3 regions of the Lysinibacillus sp. UBA5990 genome follow, and region 1 is predicted to be linked to each of the others. Evidence: riboswitches for the same ligand, from Rfam matches in the RefSeq annotation. Region 1 holds a riboswitch; each other region holds the start of a gene.
The links. A riboswitch is a leader RNA that binds a small molecule or an ion and turns the genes downstream of it on or off. The one in region 1 is predicted to bind cobalamin.
Positions count from the first base shown of each region.

Region 2: linked by a shared signal. The riboswitch ahead of B3D94_RS02295 (hypothetical protein) and the one ahead of cobT (nicotinate-nucleotide--dimethylbenzimidazole phosphoribosyltransferase) in region 1 are both predicted to bind cobalamin.
Region 3: linked by a shared signal. The riboswitch ahead of B3D94_RS18395 (ABC transporter substrate-binding protein) and the one ahead of cobT (nicotinate-nucleotide--dimethylbenzimidazole phosphoribosyltransferase) in region 1 are both predicted to bind cobalamin.

Region 1 is NZ_DJAY01000015.1:262,169-267,087, forward strand. Features, by position in the region: gene B3D94_RS13760 (hypothetical protein) at 1-158, opposite strand, end outside; gene B3D94_RS13765 (DMT family transporter) at 429-1,292, shown strand; cobalamin riboswitch at 1,349-1,525, shown strand; gene cobT (nicotinate-nucleotide--dimethylbenzimidazole phosphoribosyltransferase) at 1,617-2,672, shown strand; gene B3D94_RS13775 (trimeric intracellular cation channel family protein) at 2,748-3,353, opposite strand; gene B3D94_RS13780 (aminotransferase class I/II-fold pyridoxal phosphate-dependent enzyme) at 3,699-4,919, shown strand, end outside.
Region 2 is NZ_DJAY01000003.1:161,403-166,321, reverse strand. Features, by position in the region: gene B3D94_RS02305 (tyrosine-protein phosphatase) at 1-288, opposite strand, end outside; gene B3D94_RS02300 (ABC transporter substrate-binding protein) at 424-1,374, opposite strand; gene B3D94_RS02295 (hypothetical protein) at 1,358-1,915, opposite strand; cobalamin riboswitch at 2,078-2,276, opposite strand; gene B3D94_RS02290 (glutathione peroxidase) at 2,379-2,924, opposite strand; gene B3D94_RS02285 (hypothetical protein) at 3,012-3,563, opposite strand; gene ytvI (sporulation integral membrane protein YtvI) at 3,653-4,711, shown strand; gene B3D94_RS02275 (C40 family peptidase) at 4,796-4,919, opposite strand, start outside.
Region 3 is NZ_DJAY01000015.1:1,160,891-1,165,809, forward strand. Features, by position in the region: gene B3D94_RS18385 (hypothetical protein) at 1-464, shown strand, start outside; gene B3D94_RS18390 (elongation factor G) at 559-2,499, opposite strand; cobalamin riboswitch at 2,676-2,862, shown strand; gene B3D94_RS18395 (ABC transporter substrate-binding protein) at 3,027-4,022, shown strand; gene B3D94_RS18400 (precorrin-3B methylase) at 4,075-4,752, shown strand; gene B3D94_RS18405 (S9 family peptidase) at 4,824-4,919, shown strand, end outside.

The DNA of each region.
Region 1 (4,919 bases):
AATTTCAAATTTTCCATAATGACATACGCTGTTTCTTCACTGATGGAAGCATCAACATTTATTAATAACTGATTAATCGGTTTCACTAACTGAGCGTAATGACTATCATAATTTTCACAAGTGTCCGCAATAGCGTTTCTTAATTCTCTTGCGTTCATTCTAACTCCTCCTTAAAGAAAATTTTAGGCTAACCTTATGAAGTAATTAGCCATTCCTTTTCCCTGTATCTATAAAACGTACTCTTTAATTTTCAGAAATATGTTACAATTATATCGATGAAGGAGGGATTTTGTATGTTTCGTTCAATAGCACCCCCAACAATGTCTTTACAGTAGAATCTACTGTTAAGGCATACGATAACAGTTTGCTCATTTTCAATAGATTCTACTGTATAGATTAAAACTTATACGTAGAAAGTAGGAATTGTAATGAGCGGAAAATTAGCGTTTATATTATCCATGTTTATTTTTGGCGCAGTTGGTGTTTTCGCCAAGTATATACCTTTAAATTCTAGTGAAATCGCTTTTTGGATGAGTTTAATTGGTGCTTGTTTTTTGATAGTGATTTTTATTTATAAAAAGGAAAGCTTTACGAAAAGAAGTATTCTCAAAAATAAGTGGAAATTAGTACTTTCTAGTGTTGCCTTATGTGGGAATTGGATTTTCTTATTTCAGGCTTATAAAGAAACAACAATTGCTAATGCTGCACTTAGTTATTATTTTGCACCAGTACTTGTTATCTGCTTATCTCCAATTATCTTAAAGGAGAAGCTAGTTGGCAGAAAAATACTGTATGTCTGTGTGGCCCTTATCGGACTCTTTTTGATAGTCCAAAGTCAAGGCACTGGGGACAGTAAACATTTTATTGGCATTGTCTACGGTCTTATTGCTGCATGCTTTTACACAGCTTTAACATTTACAAATAAATGTATATGTGGCTTAAAAGAACCGGAAAATACAATAATTCAACTATCTTTAGCAGCATTTTTCCTTTGCTTTTATATACTTGGGACAACAGGATTTCAGGTCATGACATTCAGTTTTAAGTCAGTCCTATTATTAATTTCATTAGGTATTGTCCATGCAGGGGTTGGATTTTTATTGTTCTTTTGGGGCATGTCAAAGCTGAAAGGGCAAAGTATAGCCATTCTTAGCTATATAGATCCACTGACATCATTAGTCATTTCAACGATGATTATTGGAGAAAAAATGACGCTTCTACAAATAATAGGAGCGGTACTATTATTAGGGTCAACATTGCTAAGCGAGCTAGAAAAAGAGCCAAAGAAATAGTACAAGTAACGCATTCAAATATTGACAGAAAAAATATGCTGTCGTAGATTATAAGTAGCTTAATACAAGCATTAGGTGCCCATTTAGGGAGAATAGGGAATAAAGTGAAAAGCTTTAGCGGACCCGCCACTGTAAAAGGGAGTTTAATAGTGAAGACCACTAGCAAATTGCTGGGAAGGTACTATGAAATGTTGAACTTAAGCCAGGAGACCTGCCTATTTGCTTTAAGAGGATATAGATGATGGAAAAGTCTGTAGTTTATTTGTCATGACAATAAACTACAGGCTTTTTTTGTCTTCATGAAAAACGAGAGGAGAAATGACAATGCAATTATTACAGGACACGATTCAAAACATTCAAGGCGCTGATAAGAATAGTAGGGAGCAAGCAAGGCGTCGAATAGATATTCTTTGTAAGCCGCCAGGTAGCCTAGGTAAATTAGAGTCCATTGCTGTGCAACTTTCTGGGATTACAGGACAATTATATCCGGTGATTGATAAAAAGGTGATGATTGTCTGTGCAGCAGATCATGGAGTTTGTAAGGAAGGTGTGACGACGAACCCACAAGATGTTACTTTATTTCAAACATTAAATTTTCCAAAGGGAGGTACAGGCGTTTGTGCGATTGCAAGTGTGACGAATACGAAGGTTGTAACGGTAGATGTTGGAGTAAAGGAAGATATTCCTCTCGATGCGGGCGTAATTGTTCAAAAAGTAAAATATGGTACAGATAACATGGCACAAGGCCCTGCTATGTCTAGAAAGGAGGCCATTCAATCTATTGAAGTGGGGATTCGTGTGGCAACAGACGAAATCACAAATGGAGCTAATCTGATTGGAACAGGTGAGATGGGCATTGGTAATACAACGCCGAGTACTGCCATTTTAGCTGTTTTGACTGGCTATGACCCAATTGAAATAACAGGATTTGGAGCAGGCGTTGGTCAAGGAGGAATTGCTCATAAAGCAAGGGTCATTGAAAAAGCAATTACGCTCAACAAACCCAATCCTACCGATATCATTGATGTTCTAGCTAAAGTTGGAGGGCTAGAGATCGGGGCTATGGCTGGTATCATACTTGCTGCCGCAAGTCACCGAAAACCTGTTGTCATTGATGGATTTATTTCAACGATTGCTGCGCTTATTGCTTATCAAATTGAACCGAAAGTAAAGGACTTTATCATACCTTCTCATGCATCGGAAGAGCCAGGAGCTAAAATAGCCGCTGAATTACTCGGAGTGGAACCGATGCTGCACATGAATATGCGCCTAGGAGAAGGTTCTGGTGCAGCCCTAGCCTTTCCTCTATTAGATGCTGCTTGCTCGATGATGAAAAATATGGTGACGCTGGAAAAAGCAATGAATCTTTTAGCTAAATAGTTACTGAAAAACAATTAAGCGCAAATAGTTAAGGAACTATTTGCGCTTATTCATTTTTAAAATCTATGATAGACTCTATGCCCGATTCAACCTTCGCAAAGGTAAACGCCATTTCATCATATAGGAAAGAATGCGTAAGGATGTTATTACCGCAAATAAAAAATAAAGGAAGATATCTCCTGTAAAAACTTCAAATCCAATAACAAGCCCTGCGAGAGCAGCCCAAACACCATAGACTTCGTCACGAAGAACAAGTGGTTTTCGTCTAGCTAATAAGTCACGCACGATACCACCACCTGACCCTGTTAAGACCGCAGCTACAATGACAGCGCTAATCGGCATATCTAGCTTTACGGCGTAGAGTGCGCCTTGAATAGCAAATGCTGATAAGCCAATTGCATCTGTGAAATTGCCCCAACGATGCCAGTGTTGAATCAAATGATGAGGAAAAATAAAAAATATGGTAATGGCAGCAAGTGCAATTTGAAACATCATATCCTGTCCCCATAATGTTGTGACAGGTAGCCCGATAAGTAAATTTCGAATAGCCCCTCCACCAAAAGCAGTGACGATACCGAGTATATAAACACCGAATAAATCGTATTCCTCTTCCATTGCAATAATTGCCCCAGAAATAGCAAAGGCAATTGTACCGATAATACTAAAAACTTCCCAAGCCATCCCTTTCACCCCTTCTATAAATAAATGAATCTCATTCCTAAAGCTGAAAGATCCTGTAAGTAACAAAATCTATGAATTTAATAGCCAAAATTCATCATTAAATACTCTTCTTGAAATAAGTACGCACATTAGCTTAGCGTAAATTTCGCTGAGAAACAATAGGCAAGTTTTACAGGGGCCTATACAAATTGATAAGATGTTAATGAAATAAAGAAAAACATCTGTCATAAGCGTTCATTACAAGTAGACGATTAAGAAATTCAAGGATAATCGAGGTTCATTTAGATATTGAATAAAGTTTACGGAATAATATGCATGACAATTGTGAAATGGAGAAGAAAAAGAATGACGTTTACATCTAATTTATCAGCATCGACGCTATCTTTAGCGGCAACAATAGAAGAGAGAGTGAGACCTTTTCATGCTAAGGTGGAAGAGATGGCGTTTTATAACCAGCAAAAAGTGCTAGCGGCATTTCGAAAACATCAAGTTAGTGATTATCATTTACACCCATCCAATGGCTATGGCTATGACGATGAGGGACGCGATAATTTAGAGCGTGTCTATGCTGAGGTATTTGGAGCAGAGGCTGCCATTGTTCGACCGCAAATTATTTCAGGGACACATGCAATTACGCTTAGTCTATTCGGTGTGCTACGTCCCGGTGATGAGCTGCTTTATATTTCTGGTCAGCCATATGATACGTTACAATCCATTGTCGATGGTGGTGACAAAGATACAGGTTCCCTGAAGGATTATCAAATCGGTTATTCACATGTTGATTTGCTGGATAATCAAACCATCGATTGGGCCGGTGTGAAAGGAGCCATAACAGCAAAGACGAAAATGATTGCCATTCAACGATCAAAGGGCTATGCAACACGCCCATCCTTTTCTATTGCAGAAATTGCTGACATGTGTGCAAAGATTCGTGAGTTAGCACCGGAGGCCATTATTTTTGTTGATAATTGTTATGGTGAATTTGTAGAAAAGCAAGAGCCTACAGAGATTGGTGCTGATTTAATGGCGGGCTCCCTCATTAAAAATCCAGGTGGAGGATTAGCGAAAATTGGAGGCTATATCGCAGGCCGAGCAGATTTAGTGGAGAAATGTGCGTATCGGATGACATCACCAGGAATCGGGGCAGAAGCAGGAGCGACATTAAATACATTAGGTGATTTTTATCAAGGGTTTTTCCTAGCTCCACATGTTGTATCACAAGCATTAAAGGGCGCCATTTTTACGGCAGCTATGCTGGAGGAAATCGGGATGAATACATCTCCAAGTTACCAGGCACATCGGACAGATTTAATACAATCGGTTTCTTTCCAAAGCGCACAGCAGATGATTGCCTTTTGTCGGGAAATACAAGCCAACTCGCCAATTAATGCTCATTATGCACCAGAACCTGCCTATATGCCAGGCTATGAAGATGATGTCATTATGGCAGCGGGAACATTTATCCAAGGCTCCAGCATAGAGCTTACAGCAGATGGTCCAATACGTCCGCCCTTTACAGCCTTTATACAGGGTGGACTAACATATGAGCATGTGAAATTTGCAATT
Region 2 (4,919 bases), on a different contig from region 1:
TGGCATTTCAAAAGCATGCTTTCCCTTCGCAGGGATTTGAATATATCGAGTTTGTGGAAACACAGGATTAGGATTATGTTGTACTTCATTTGTGTCACGATAATCAAAAATTGTTTTAATACCTAATGTTTCAAATAATTCTTTATCTGTCGCTGTCATTTTACCAAGTGCGGCAGAGCGATAAAATAAGCCATTTCTTATAACGCGCCCATCCTTCGTTTGATACCCCCCCATATCTCGGAAATTATAAACGGCCTCAAACTGAATATTTTTTTGTACTTGCTTCATTGAACTACACCTCCCTATATTAATTAGCGTTCTTACCTTTATTCTATCGAACAAACTACATGAATACCAATTTTCACACTAGGTAATAAAATAGAAAATGCTAGCTGTAATAAACAACTAACATTTTCTACGATTTTATTTATATAACTCTGGATACACAGCTTTAGCAACGAGCTCAACTGCTTCACCGATACGCGGACCTGGGCGATTTGAGATATCTGTGTCAAGGGACTGAACTGCCTTGTTTTGAATAGCTGTTACCGTATTCCACCCATCACGAGCAAGGATTTCTCCAATTGGATTTTCTGTATAATTGACTGTTGTTAAAATGACGTCTGGATTTCTCGCAATAACATCTTCCTCAGATACTTGCTTCCAGCCATCTAAATCTTCAAACACATTCTTTACATTTGCCGCATTTAATATTTCTTGTTGGAAAGTGCCAGAGCCTGCTGTATATATTTCAGGCTTTGGACTAATTTCTAAATAAATATTTTTTGGTGTTTTTACTTCTTTAACCTTTGTTTGCACATCAGCGATTTTTGCTTTAATTTCCTCATTTAATGCCTTTCCTTTATCCTTAACATCCATAACAGCTGCAATTTGTTCGATATCTCCATATACATCATCGAATGTACCCGCTGATTGAATAACAAACACTTTAATTCCTGCATCTTCGAGTGGCTTAAGTGCATCCTTCTCACCAATCGTATACGCAATAACAACATCTGGCTTTAACGCTAAAATTCGCTCACTGTTATAATTCACAGTATCAGAAACACGTTCGATTTTTTGGGCAGCTTCTGGATATGTATCATATTCAGTGGCACCTACAATTTTATCGCCAACCCCTAGTGCAAATAGAATTTCTGTGTTACTAGGCTGTAAAGACACAACTGTTTTTGGCACTTCCTTAAACTCTATTTCGACACCACGATCATCTGTTACTTTATAACTTGTTTGCTCAATCTTTTGTTCATCTTCGGATACATCTTTATTTTTTGTATCTTCCGCGGTACCACAACCTGCTAAAACGAGCACTAGCAATAATACCGATAGCCATTGTAAATTAAATAGTTTCTTCATTATTATTCACCTTTTTCTTTTTCATTGGATATGATTTACTCATAAACGGAATTTCAGCTATTTCAGCTTGTTGATTCGTATAGACAGCCATTACAAAACATACATTGGCTAATAAGCCTAAATAATCGAAGAGAATATTAGGTACCTCTCGTTCTTCCGAAACCGTGTGTAAAGTTCGATATGATTTTTTCGCCTCACTACGACAAAGATGTAAAGCAGCAGCCGCCTCTGTTCCTTGAGGTAAAACAAAATTTTGAATCTCTTCCTTCACATGACTTACATAAAAATCATAGCGCTCACTTAACCAAGATAGATCCTCATCTGTAACTGCTAGCTTTCCACGAACCGAGCCATTCACATGATAAGCCATAGGTAAAATCTGGATTAAATCATCTACAACAACCTGGACATTCTCTTTCTTTACTATAGCTAGCGCGACCCCTAAATGCGTTGTTAAACTATCTGTGCGAATCTCAAAATCGACAGTTGAAGCCTTCTCTCGCATAAAAGGATAACAAGAATAACGTGCATCTTTTTTCAACCTACTGTCCCCCTTTTTCATAATGAAAATCCTCACTTTTTTAGAACATAAAAAAACATCGCTCCTCACACAAAGGAACGACGAAAATACCATAATGATTGTCATAGAAACACGACACTGCCTATGTATTTGCCGTATATCCTCTTAGCTTCCGAAGAGTTGTTATACGTTCAAATAAAGGTCGGTCTCCTGGCTTGTACAACGCTCCTATATAAATAGATAAGAGCTATAAAGAACCTTCCCATTTCCTATGAAACAGTGGCACATCTTTATAATAGCTGTACTTACAGTTGCGGAAACAGCTTCGGCTTATACCGAATTCCCGATTATGCTAGCTAGCACCTTTATTCTGCAAGAATAATTCACTTGTAAAGCAGTTTATCATAGATTGATAGGAAAAAATAGTTGCGTACAAAAATGATAGCCGTTTTAGAAGTATTTTCATTTCTATAAAATTACTCTACTACAATACTTTTTCAATTGCTTGCTCAATATCAAGCTGTGAGTCTGTAGGCTCAAAGCGAGCTATGGTTTTTCCACTTGCATCTACTAGGAATTTAGTAAAATTCCAGCGAATATTACGACCATCTAAAAAGCTTGGAGCAAGTTGAATGATTGCCTCAGCAAGCATTTTCTCCTGCATGCTTGCTTTTCCGAATTCACGAAAATCAACTTCATGTTTTAAATAATTAAATAAAGGGTGTGTCGTCTCCCCATTTACTTGGACTAGCTCAAAAATGGGAAACGTAACTCCATAGTTTACCTTACAAAGATGCGCAGTTTCCTCTCCATCTTCAGGATTTTGATGGCCAAACTGATCACAAGGAAATCCTAAAACGACAAAATTATTTTTTCCATATTTATCGTACATTTTTTGTAAGTCTTCAAACTGATATGTAAATCGGCATTGATTGGCCGTGTTAACAATTAGCATCGTTTTTCCTCGAAAAGTTTCCATTGATAAAATTTCACCATTCGGCTTCCGTACTAAATAATTATAAATACTCATTCCCTAACCCCTTTTGTTTTTTCATATATTATAGTTGACTAATCTCCTAATAACCAAAGAGTTTGCACAAAAAACACCATCTCGTTACTAGGAACGGATGGCTGACTTATATTTCTTTTTATATTTAACATTTTGCTCTTCATTAATTAAGCGATGGGCTATGTTTAATAATTTAGGATCACTCGTTTGATCATATAATTTTTTTAAAGATACAATAATATCATAGCGAATGAGAGTAGGATGCTTTTCATCTAAACAAGTTTGAAATCTCTTGGCTAAATAAGATACGACTAAATCGCTTTGTACTTGGCCTGCTAAACCAATTTTCCAAATAGCCTGTAATGTATGCCTTGCCGTGACGGGCTTTTCATCATAAGTCACAGCCCAAATCTTTAAAAAATCTTCTAATACTCTTTCTTCGGGATCACTTTTTGCAGCTAAAGCACATAAAATTTGTGCGGCAAGTGCACGTGCATGTCCATTTTTATATGTAAGTGCTTGTACAAGCTGTTCCCACACTGCATATGTCCAATCTACGGGCTCCTGCATAATTTTCATCAGTTCCTCGTAAGATTCATATTGAATATCTCGATCACGCTCTGTTAGATTACTAAAAAGTTGCAAAATCTCTTTTTCCATAATTTATCCCTACCTTTATTGTTTCAGAACGTCATAAAACTTGATTTATGTTACACTTAACTTAATTTTTTCGCAAAGAAGGTGAGTTTATGAATAAATTTAATGCTAGGAAATTGATTTTTCGATTGCTAGTGATTCTGTCCCTAATTATAGCCGCTTATTTTATTATTCCGGTATCTATGCCATTAATATTAGCAGCTATCAGCGCATTTTTCCTTGAACCAATCGTCATGTTCTTTAAAAGGCGCTGGAAAATGTCTCGAAAAATTGCAGTTGCCTTTATATACATAGTGAGTGTCATTATAATTTCTATTATTTGCTATATTTCAATTACGCAGATCATGACGCAAATAATTTTATTGTCTAAGCAAGCTCCCTATTATATTTCCAAGCTATCAGATATGTGGCTTCATATGCAAGAAAATATTTCTAAATACACGGAGGATTTTCCACCCGAAGTAAGTACTTCGCTTCAAAAAACCACAATGGATTTCATAAAGAAAATTGAAGAAACGTTTTTAAGCTTCTTTAATTATAGCAAAGTTTCAGCTTTCTTTTCAGAGATTCCAAGGCTATTTATCAGTCTTCTCGTCTATATGATTGCCCTATTCCTATTTATGCTAGATCTGCCTAAATTGAAGCGCATTACTTATAAGTATTTAAAGCCTAACACGGCAAAGAAAATAAAAATTATTTTAAACCGTTTAAAGGATGCAACATTCGGCTATATGAAAGCACATTTATTTGTAAGCTTCATTATTGGAGGCGTTACACTTATTGGACTTTTATTAATCCAGCCGAAATATGCCATAACCATGACCATTATTATTTGGCTAATAGATATTGTCCCTTTTTTAGGCTCCATCATTATATTAGCACCATGGGGGCTTTATCACCTTTTAATGGGAAACACATCTATTGCTGTAAAATTATTCATCTTAGCTGCTATTTTACTCATTATTCGTCGTGTAGTCGAGCCAAAACTAATGGGAGACCATATTGGGTTATCAACTTTACCAACATTAATTGCCATGTTTATTGGTCTACAGTTATTTGGAATTATCGGTTTACTTGTCGGGCCATTTGTCATTATTTTTTTTATCGCCTTAAAGGAAACAGGCATCATAAAAGTAAACTTCAAAATTTGATACCAATAAAAAAGGTCATCTTTGTATTTTTTCCTCACAAAGATGACCTTTTTATCATGTTAATCGTCTATATAATATAGAGGCTTATTGAATTCGACCAAAGCCTACTAAATATTGATTCCACCAATCAAGTGATTCAATGACAACACCATTATTTTGAGCATCAATCATTGTGTTATTACCTAAGTAGATACCTACGTGCGCTACA
Region 3 (4,919 bases), 900 kb from region 1:
CCAACCCTATTGTTTATGAGGTGAATGGGGAGCAGTACCACTTAATTACACGCATTGATTCAACACGAGCAAAGCCTAATCTTGACCGTCTTTCACAGGAGCCCAATCCAGTGTTAAGCGCTGCACGTGTCAATGATTTACTGTGCTCGATTGTCATTCGTTTTTATGAAACGTATATGAACGATTTAGAGAAAATTCCTCATCAGGATAAACTAATCGCATTTGTACAGCAGGAATACACACAGTTTCTTCAAGCCGTTCAGGAATTAAATGATTATCACTTTAATTGGCATCCACGTGGGAACGGCCACCAGCTATTATTAACATTAATTGATCAACTACAAATATTAAAAAGTCAGCCTGGAAAAGTAGTTATCGACTTCACGAATACGCAAGGTTACGTGGTGGTTGAACCTGCCTATCCAGTGCACAAGCCTTCAAAGAAAGCTGTTGGTGCCATATAAAAACAAGCCCTCCATGAAGCGGAGGGCTTGCTTTATTTTTTGCAAGACATCTGAAATACAAGTCCAACACATCTGCCATGCTAGTACAGGAAACTTAGCTCTGACAATGCATGGCTGCTTGCGCCTCTTGCCAGGGGACGGAATAGCCTTTACCTTTTGCACAAAAAATGCTGGAAGAACTGTATTCAGGGTCGACATTTTTATCATAGCCTATTTGAGTTATTACTTCTTCTGCATTATGACACACATCATAGCCATCAAATTGGAGGGTAAGCGCACCTTTCCCATTTGTATAGGCGGCAAAAATCGTGCTATAGCTCATGAAGGTCGCTACTGGTGCACGTCCTGTTAATACAACGTCTGTTTCAGTGAGTACAGGGTCGTCAAAGGTGCCAGCAGCCTGTTGAATGTCGGTCATCATACGGCCAATAAAATCATTGGAAGCCTTCATTTTAAAGCGATAATACGGCTCAAGCAGGACGTTCTGTGCTTGTTCCAGTCCTTGGCGCAGTGCTCGGAAAGTGGCTTCTCGGAAATCACCGCCAGACGTATGTTCATTATGCCCACGTCCCGTTAAGAGCGTAAAATGAATATCTGTTACTGCGTAGCCTGTGAGTAAGCCATGATGATCACGTTCAAACAAATGCTTTTCTACGAGGCGTTGGTTGCCCACTGATAAATCATCTGCATGACAGGCATTGCTAAAGGTAATGCCTGTCCCACGTTCATTTGGCTCCATTAATAAATGAATTTCTGCATAATGCTTTAGTGGTTCAAAATGTCCGTAGCCTGTAACAGTTGTCGCAATTGTTTCCATGTATAATATTTGCGGCTCTCCAAAAGAGATGTTTAATGTAAAGCGCTTCATAAATATTTCAATCAGGACCTCTAACTGAATGACACCCATTATATGCACATGGATTTCCTGAAACTTTTCCTGCCATACGACACGCAATGATGGCTCTTCGGCCTCTAGTAAACGGAAAATCTTTAATACTTCTTTAATATGTTGCTCACCCTCATATTGAACTTTTGCCTGTAATGTAGGGACAAGCTCATAGGGCTGTGATAGCGTGTTACTGCCAATGTGATCGCCAATGTTTGCCTGGCTGAGTCCTTTAACAGCGAAGATTTCACCAGCCTCAACATGCTGAACAGTTTCAAATCGACTGCCGTTATAAAGACGAATTTCTGTTACTTTCTCTGTAAGGTCTCCAAACGTAAATTCATCTCGAACTTGTAATTTGCCTGTTAAAGCCTTGATGAATGTTAGACGCTGATGGCCGTCATGTCGTATTTTAAAAACCTCTCCTTGAAACGGTGCTTCCGGCTCGAAGTGAGTATCAGTTATGAGTGGAAGTTGAGCAATAAATTCTTGAATGCCTTCATCCTTCAATGCAGAACCTGTAAAGCAGGGGAAGGCGTATTCATTTTTAATCATCGATTGTAACTGATTGATGCACTGGCCATGCGCCAATGTTTCATTCAAAAAGGCATCCAGCAGCTCTTCATCACGCTCCGCCAGCCATTCCATGATTGTCCTTGAAACATAGTTTTCCTGAAGTGGTTCATCTACAAATAATACATGTTCAGAGAAATCTTTATGGAGCTGAGTCATCACAGCCCTTACATCTGCTCCGTCACGATCTATTTTATTAATAAAAAAGAATGTAGGGACATGATAGTTCCGTAAAAGCTGCCATACCGTTTCAGTATGACCTTGTATACCTTCTACTGCACTAATAATAATGATAGCATAATCCATGACACGGATGGCACGCTCCATCTCTGGGGAGAAATCGACATGTCCTGGTGTATCAATCAACGTATATGTATCGTCGCCAATAGTCATGCGTCCTTGCTCGGCAAATATCGTAATGCCCCGTTTGCGCTCAAGCTCATGATTATCTAAATAGGCGTCCTGATGATCGACACGCCCCCGCGCTTGTATACTATTTGTATGAAAAAGCATTTGCTCGGAAAAGGTTGTTTTTCCTGCATCAACATGAGCAAGAACCCCAATCGTCTTGTACATAATAAATCCTCGTTTCTATAAGTGGCTATCTTCTCATTGTATCAGAATACTAGCACAACTATTTCTTGTAAAATGATTCGTCTTTTTGTCGAAATAGTGCTAATATAATGATGATTATATTTTTTGCATTCTACTACAGATTGTGAAATAACTCATGAACTGCTAGTCTATCAATAGCATGAATAGAACATATTGGTGCAAATGGCCTTTGTCATTTGCTTAAAAGGGAAATCGGTGCAATTCCGATGCTGTCCCGCAACTGTAAATGGGGAGTCTATACAGCATGCCACTGTAGTTTTACTATGGGAAGGCGTATAGATGATGAACCTAAGCCAGGATACCTGCCAGTATATGTATGTTAACTAAGAACCACGAGGATGGGGATAGTGATAAAGGTACTAATACCGTTTTTTCACTATGCAACTCTCTTGGCGACAAGAGGGTTTTTTTATGCCCTTCCAATTATCCTGGTAGCAAAGAAGTCTCTGATTTCTTTCTATATTTATCACAACAAAGGAGAAAAGGACATGAAAAAATGGAGAAGTATATGGCTAGTCATGGTCATCGCCTTAATCGCTGTATTAGGAGCGTGTGGCGCAAAGGACAAGCCTGAATCAGCAACACAAACTGAAAAAGTTGAACCGTCTGAGGCGACAGCATCTGAAGTCATCATTGAAAATAATGAAACTACCCAAACCTATAAGGAAGCACCTAAAAAGGCCATTAGCCTAAATCAACATGTAACAGAAATTATGCTTGCATTAGGCTTAGAGGATTCCATGGTAGGGACAGCTTATTTAGATGATAAAATCTACGAGCCGCTTCAAGCAGCCTACGATAAAGTTCCAGTTCTTTCAGATCAATATCCAACGAAGGAGCAAGTCATTGATGCCGAAGCAGATTTCTTGTATGCAGGCTGGAAAAGTGGCTTTGGTGAAAAAGGGGTAGGAACACCAGAGGAGCTTGAGGAATTAGGAATTCATACGTATCTACATACGGCTTCCAATATGACAAAGCCAACATTAGAGGATATTTTCACTGATATTCGTCATATCGCGGAAATATTTCGCGTGGAAGATCGTGGCGAAGCATTAATTGAACAAATGACAAAAGGTGTCGAAGAAGTTCAAGCTCAATTACCAAAAGACAGCGAAAATTTACGTGTGCTTGTCTTTGATAGTGGTGATAAAGATGTGTTCACGGCTGGTCAAAACTTTATGAATGAGCTAGTAACAATTGCTGGCGGTCAAAATATCTTTGGAGATGTGGAGTCAGGATGGACAACGGTATCGAAGGAAGATGCAGTAGATCGCAATCCAGAGGTGGTTGTTGTCATTGATTATGGTGAAACAACTGCCGAACAAAAGATAAATTTCTTAAAGAATGATCCAGCGTTGAAGGAAATGGAAGCAGTCAAAAATGATCGCTTTGTCATCCTTCCACTTTCAGCGGCATCTGAAGGAGTACGTGCCGCAGAGGCCATTCAAATTTTAGCCAAGGGCTTCTACCCAGCAAACTTTTAAAAACATTCGAGCTAGCGCTTTGCTAGCTCCTTTTTCTTAAGGAGCGATAACAATGAATGCATTTCGTCAAAACATACCAGATAAAACGTTTGAAACCCTTAATCAGCAAGGTGGATATTCACGATTAGCAGTAAGCCCTGGCATTATTAATAAGCATTACACGCCAGCCCAATTTCAAAAAATAGCTGAAATTGTAGGGGAGAAGGGGGCCATTAAATATTCGGCTTCCTATAGCCTATTATTATCGATCCCCTCTAGCGAACTGACAGAAGCTACCCATGCCTTACAGGAGGCTGGGCTGTTTGTTGCTTCGTCAGGTCCTCATATAGCCATGAAGGCATGTGATTTTTGTGATGGCGAAAAAATGGAGGCAGTTCCTCAAACAGAACAGCTCTATCAGGCGTTGGACGTTATAACTGTGCCTGCAAGAGTTCGAGTCAATGTGAATGGCTGTGCATCGGCTTGTTATAATCCTACATATGACGATATAGGACTAGTCTATCAGCATGAGAGCTTTGATGTTTATTTAGGATCCATTCCAATGGGGGCAAAGGCACAGGCGGGTACTCTCTTTGCGAAGAGAGTAGGGATCGACCATATTGAAGATTTCTTGCTACAAATCATTCGTCTCTACCAGGACCAAGCTCGTGCCAATGAACCTTTTTATAAGTTTTATAGCAGAACAAAATCGAATGCTGATTGGGAACTAGTAAAAAAATTGATAGAGTAGCAGGAATAATACTTAGGGTGTCGAAATATTGTAGTAGAGCATAGAAAATGACAATATAAAGGAGTAAGAACATGACATCTAAACAAGGGATTCAACCAGAAGATCTTTATCACTTGAAATCAGTGGCAGATCCACAGCTCTCACCTGATGGGACTGAGGTAGTTTAT